2 regions of the Anoxybacillus eryuanensis genome follow, and region 1 is predicted to be linked to the other one. Evidence: riboswitches for the same ligand, from Rfam matches in the RefSeq annotation. Region 1 holds a riboswitch; the other holds the start of a gene.
The links. A riboswitch is a leader RNA that binds a small molecule or an ion and turns the genes downstream of it on or off. The one in region 1 is predicted to bind cyclic di-GMP.
Positions count from the first base shown of each region.

Region 2: linked by a shared signal. The riboswitch ahead of HNQ84_RS11055 (hypothetical protein) and the one ahead of HNQ84_RS07315 (methyl-accepting chemotaxis protein) in region 1 are both predicted to bind cyclic di-GMP.

Region 1 is NZ_JBPODS010000005.1:30,535-33,956, forward strand. It holds gene HNQ84_RS07315 (methyl-accepting chemotaxis protein) at 1-1,181, opposite strand, end outside; cyclic di-GMP riboswitch class I at 1,293-1,381, opposite strand; gene adhP (alcohol dehydrogenase AdhP) at 1,615-2,628, shown strand; gene HNQ84_RS07325 (FixH family protein) at 2,654-3,391, opposite strand.
Region 2 is NZ_JBPODS010000011.1:88,534-91,955, forward strand. It holds gene HNQ84_RS11045 (LysR family transcriptional regulator) at 1-768, shown strand, start outside; gene HNQ84_RS11050 (H-type small acid-soluble spore protein) at 800-979, opposite strand; gene HNQ84_RS11055 (hypothetical protein) at 1,062-1,700, opposite strand; cyclic di-GMP riboswitch class I at 1,738-1,821, opposite strand; gene HNQ84_RS11060 (NAD-dependent deacylase) at 1,950-2,660, shown strand; gene HNQ84_RS11065 (PH domain-containing protein) at 2,701-3,422, opposite strand, start outside.

The DNA.
Region 1 (3,422 bases):
TTTGTTTGTTCAGCAATACCGACAATGACGTCAACAATTTTGCCGATTTGTGTGGATTTTTCGTTTAGTTCTTTAATGACGGTATTCGTTGCATTCGTTGATTCGTTAATCGTATTCATTTGCATAACGACTTTTCGTAAATATTGTTGTCCAACAGCCGCTTGTTTCGTCGTCTCTGTCGCAGAGTTCGCTACAACAGTAGCCGTTTGAGCCATTCGTTCAATTCCTGCCGCCATCTCACCAATCGCATGCACGCTTTCTTCTGCATGTTTTCCTTGGATTTCTGCTCCTTGAGCTACTTCTTGAATCGCTGTCGTTACTTCTTCTGTCGCTGCACTTGCCTGCTCAGCGCTTGCCATGAGTTCTTGTACCGAAGCAGACACATGCTCTGTCGCTGCGCTTACTTGTTGAATAAGCTGTTTTAAATTGTGAGACATTCGATTAAACGACTTCGCCAAATCACCAATTTCATCCTGATTTGTCACATGAATATCATCAACCGACAAATCACCGTGTGCAATTTTTTCAGCATGATCGGAAATTTGTTTCACTGGTCTTGCGATTTTTTCGCTAATATATAACGCAATGGCAATACTGACAAAAAAGGCTATGCCCATTGTTATAAGCGTCATATATTTCATGTCTTTAGCTTGTTTAGATAATGTTTCGCTCATTTGTTGTAAATATTTTTGTTGAACGGCCCGAGCTTGCTCACCTGCTTCAGTTACTTCTAACGTAATGGCATTTCCTCGCTCTTTCATGAGGCGTGAAATTTCAGCCATTTGACCTTGCTTTTTGAACTCCACTGCCTGTTTCGCAATATCACGATAGTCTTGCTCTGCTTTTACTAACCGATCAACCGCTTCCTTTGCTTTGCTCTCTAACCGTAATGATGTCATTTTTTCTTGATTATCCACAAATTCGCTCGCTGCTTGTTCAAATGCATTTAAACTTTCAGGTTTTCCGTTAATTAAATATCCCCTTACAGCAATTTGTTCGCGCAACACCGCATTTTGCATATTTGTAACAATATTTATTCGTTCAAACCCTTCTTTCATCGCATTGGAATACTGCTCATCAATTTGCTCTAACCTATTATATGTAAGCATACTTACGACAAAAAATAACAATAACACTGAAAGAAACGTCGCAATTAATTTTTTTCTTACCGTTAAACTCATGATGCTTCCCCCTGTCTTAGTAAAATAAAAAAGCTGCCCAAACAAAGTAAATAGAGGCAGCTATAGTTCGACACGTATCCTAGAGAATGGAACCTTCTTATACTTCACAAGAAGGGCAACTGGCTGGCATATCTATACACATAGACGTAGCCCCTATAGCTTTGCGCCCTACCCTTTCGAGTAGTTTGCCGATTATTCAATTTTTTACATTTTCATTTTATCACAACAACTATGAAAAAAGAAGTAGGTAGTTGTGACCAAAAAAGCAATTTTTCCTATCGTCAATATACGAGATAAAAATTTACCTTTTTATCCAAAATTTTTTTACATTTTTTTGAACAATCATTTTGTGCTATTTTTCACAAAAATAGCACATGTTACATTAAATTTGCATAGACCAAAAAATCCCTTTTTGTTTTAAGGAGGACTCGTCATGAAAGCTGCAGTTGTAGAGCAATTTAAAGAACCGCTACAAATTAAAGAAGTGGAAAAACCAACGATTTCATATGGCGAAGTGTTAGTACGCATCAAAGCGTGTGGAGTATGTCATACAGACTTGCATGCCGCGCATGGCGACTGGCCTGTGAAACCTAAACTGCCCCTCATTCCTGGACATGAAGGTGTCGGTGTAATTGAAGAAGTAGGTCCTGGGGTGACACATTTAAAAGTTGGAGATCGCGTAGGTATCCCTTGGCTTTATTCGGCGTGCGGTCATTGTGACTATTGCTTAAGCGGACAAGAAACATTATGCGAACGTCAACAAAACGCTGGCTATTCCGTTGATGGTGGTTATGCTGAATATTGCCGTGCTGCAGCCGATTATGTCGTAAAAATTCCTGATAACTTATCGTTTGAAGAAGCCGCTCCAATCTTTTGCGCTGGTGTAACAACATATAAAGCGCTCAAAGTAACAGGCGCAAAACCAGGTGAATGGGTAGCGATTTACGGTATCGGCGGGCTTGGACACGTCGCTGTTCAATATGCAAAAGCAATGGGATTAAACGTCGTCGCTGTCGATTTAGGCGATGAAAAACTTGAATTAGCTAAACAGCTTGGTGCTGATCTTGTCGTTAATCCAAAACTTGAAGATGCAGCGCAATGGATGAAAGAAAAAATTGGCGGTGTGCATGCGGCTGTCGTGACAGCTGTATCAAAAGCAGCGTTTGAATCGGCCTACAAAGCTATTCGTCGTGGTGGCGCTTGCGTACTTGTCGGATTGCCACCTGAAGAAATGCCTATTCCAATTTTCGATACTGTGTTAAATGGAGTAAGAATTATTGGTTCCATCGTTGGTACGCGCAAAGATTTACAAGAGGCACTTCAATTTGCGGCAGAAGGGAAAGTAAAAACAATTGTCGAAGTGCAACCACTTGAAAACATTAACGACGTATTCGATCGTATGTTAAAAGGGCAAATTAACGGCCGCGTCGTGTTAAAAGTAGATTAAAAAGAAGGCGTCTATGAGCGCCTTCTTATTTGATTTCAACAGAAAATACTTGATGGTCATGAAGGTCTTCCTTAATGACATGCACGCGAAACTGATAAATTCCTGAAGATGCGAATGAAACTTCAGCAACATACGTTCCATTTCCTTGTTCATTCATTGTAACATATGTATGTTTCTTATCTTCTCCCTTCCAATATTCCATCGTTACTTGCCCTTCCGTTAACGGTTTTTCATCGTATACCATTTGCACCTGAAACGTCGTACGTTCATTTTGTTTTGCTTCTTTTGGCGAAAATGTCATATACACACGATGTTCGTGTGTATGCGAATGATTGGATTGCTTTCGTGCTTGGGTTGTTGCTCCTTGCTTTTGCTCTACACGAACTTCATTTTTTTCCATACGATGCGAATTATTCGCCGTCACATGATATGTAACAACATACACTCCATCAGCCGCAAACGTTTTCTCAGCAACATATACACCGTTTCCTTTGTGTCGCGCAGTGATCATCTCGTCATGTTCTTCCCCTTTTCGTCTAATTTCAAATTGGACATCACTCGCATGTTCAATCGGTTTTTCTCCATCTGTAACGACAACTTGAAGCGTCGTCGGCTCATTAACATAAATCACTTTAGGGTTTGTTTGAAATACGACCTCGATTTGCTTAGGCGGTTCTTTTTCGTTTTTTGGTGCATCTTGTGGTGACGTACAGCCACTAAAAATGAACATAAGCGAAATAACTATCCATGCTAATTTCTTCATTTTTTTCCTCCATTCCACTTCATGCACAATT
Region 2 (3,422 bases), on a different contig from region 1:
GAAAAAGAATTCCAAACGAAACTATTTATTCGCTCCCCGAAAAAATTACAAATGACACCAACGGGAGAATTGCTTTACGATCGGGCGAAAAAGATGATTGCCTTGTACGAGCAAACAAAACAAGACATTTTACAACATCACGATTGTGTGAAAGGGACATTAAAAATTGGAGCTAGTTTTACAATTGGAGAATACGTGCTCCCATCTTTTTTATTTGTCTTACAAAACGATTACCCAGACTTGCATCTCGAAGTCATCATCGGCAACACGAAAGAAATTGTGGAGCTCGTCCGCACGTATCAAACGGATATCGGTTTAATTGAGGGACAAACGAATGAAAAAGAGCTTACGGTATACCCGTTTATGCAAGATGAGCTAGTTATCGTTGCTTCGAATGACCATCCGCTCGTTCGCCAACAAGCCGTATCGATAAACGATCTACAAAATCAACTATGGATTACACGTGAATTAGGATCCGGCACACGTGAATATTTTCATCATTTCATTCGCTCAAACGGGCTAAAAGTGAAATCGCTCATGATCATTAGCAGTAATCAAGGAATTAAAGAAACATTAATGCGTGGAAACGGATTAGCCTTTCTTTCACGCCATGTAATTGAGCGCGAATTAAAACAAGGTCATTTATCGATTGTCTGTTTAAATCATCCGCCTTTTTACCGAACGTTTTCTTATCTTTATGCACCAACGATGAAAAACAACAAACTTGTACACTTACTGATTGATTTACTCCAAAAAAAACGGATGTGACAAACAAGTTGCTTTGTCACATCCCCACCACTTAATGTTCCTCTAACTGTGAAACAGGAACGCGCTGTTGTTTTTCGGGGGTGTCCAAAAAGCGAATCGTCGCCATTTCTGTTTTCGTATCAACATGTTCGATATAGACAGATTTTCCGTGATACGTCACATGTTTCATATCCGACGACTCGGCAATTTGTTGTGCGCGTATGATGTTCATCCCGCTCTCCTCCTTTCAAACAATGATTATCGTCTACGTTTTGCATCAAAATATGCAAAAAAAGAGCGCCAAAAGGCACCCATTATATTAATTCAAGCAACTTCTTTTTATTTTGTTGTACTTTTTCTTCTAACATTTTCACTTTTTCTTTTAACGCTTGTATGTTGGCGTCATTCGCAGCCAATTTCTTTTCTAACGCACGAATTTCATTTTTCACCGCTTTTAACTGGTTAGAAGTAGAAATAAGTTTTCCAATCCATTTGTCTAGTTCTTCTTGCTTTTCCGCTTCATCTTCTTCATCCACTTGTACAACGGTGGATTGTTCAGTTGTCGTCACAGCAGTGCTATTTTGCTCATTAACTACTTCTGTTGTTTGTTCATTTTCGTCTGTTTTTTCATTTGGAATTAGTTGTTCGTTTGGCATGCTAAGCGCTGCAAGTGCCGCTGTTACCTCATCCAAACGCAATTCAATCTTACCGAGTTTTTTATTTAATTCTACTAATTTGTTTTTCAACATTTGTTGTTCTTTCTTCTGTTTGGCTAGTTCTTGTTTTTTCTTTTCTTCTTTTTTCTTTTGCGCTAACAGTTGTTTTTTATTCGCTTCTTCTTTTTTCACAATAACATGACTCTTCTCTACATGTTTTCCGTCATGCTTTGCTGCGAAAGTAGGAGAAGCAACAAGCATCCCTGCTAATAAAATCGGTAAGCCTTTTTTCAACATTACCCTTTCCTCCATTTCATATGTATGTTGTTCTGGTAATGGCAGCTGGCTGGCATAGGTTCTCCCCTTAGCCCCTATAGCTTTGCGACGCTAAGTTTCCTTAGCTGTGCCTTTACTTTTATTATACTTCGCTTATTTTCATGCACATGAATCGAAAGTCCTTATTTTCTTATAAACATATGTGAAAATAAAGGAGCAAAAGAGCAAATAAAGAAATAGTTATTGGTAGATAAAAAGGAGGGGTATGGGATGATAGAAAGATGGTTGAAACAGTCTTCGTATACAGTCGTATTTACTGGTGCAGGAATGTCGACAGAAAGCGGCCTGCCTGATTTTCGTTCGGCAAAAACGGGGCTTTGGCGTACGAAAAATCCTCAGCAATTAGCGAGCACGTATGCGCTAAAACATAACCGCGAGGAATTTGTCGCGTTCTACCAATATCGCATTCGCACGCTTCTTGAATGCCAGCCGCATATTGGGCATACGATTTTGGCCAATTGGCAAAGAAAAGGGATTATTCATCAAATCGTCACGCAAAATGTCGATGGATTTCACCAACAAGCAGGCAGTACAAATGTCGTCGAATTGCACGGGACGTTGCGAACCGTCTATTGCTTGCGCTGTAAGCAAACGTACGATGCGAAACGATATGTAGATGAACAGTTTGAGTGCACATGCGGCGGCTTTTTGCGCCCTTCCGTCGTTTTATTTGGCGAATCGTTGCCGCATGATGCAATTGAACAAGCATGGACAGCAGCCGAACGAGCGGACTTATGGATTGTGCTCGGCTCTTCTTTACAAGTATCGCCAGCTAACGAGCTTCCTGTCATCGCCAAACGAAGCGGAGCAAAACTCGTTATCGTGAATATGGAACCGACACCATTCGATGATTGGGCAGATTTAATTATACACGGTCGTAAAATTGGGGAAGTGTTGAAGGAAATTGACGAATTTCTTTGATTGTGTCCCAAAATATGTTCTTTTGGGACACAATCATCGCTTATTCTTTATTTTCCAAAAACCATTCGTATATTACATTTGCTTCACGTTCGTCAACATCAACGACCTTTCCGCGTATACCCGGCATGACTGTCGCACGTACGGTACATAATCCGAGCCGTTGTTGCATACGAGTTTGTGAGATCGTTAACGACTGAATACGATGTTTTAACATATATACTGTTTTTATCGTCAGCCATCCACTTCTCAATGCTAGCTGCTCACTCTTAATCGTTACTCCCGCTCGTCTATAACTTCGATAGCCGACATGTACTGCGGGCAAAAGGAGAAGGAGCGTTTCAAATCGCTGAAAAAATACGATTATGATGATCGGAATTAGCATAACCTTATAGAGCGATCTCAACATATAGCGCCAACGGGCACGTGTACATAGCGATCGGAACGAATTGTGCAAACGATATTCAGGAAAACACGTCGCAACAAGAGAAGTGACTTCGTTTTTACGAACAAGCGGAAACAGCACGAGACTGCCATGTTTTCCATCATCAAGTGCTCCTCCGGCATGAATAAGATGAACAGAAACATAACCGAACAAGTAACAAATCGGACTTTCCTTCACTGCAATGGCTTGAACTCGCTCAATCGATGTAGAAATGCTCTTTTTTTGCAGCAATCCTGTTGTTATCGTTATCGTTTTGTTTTGTTTGACAACCGTAAAGTTCATATAGCGAAAAAGATGACCGATCACAGACAACACATAAG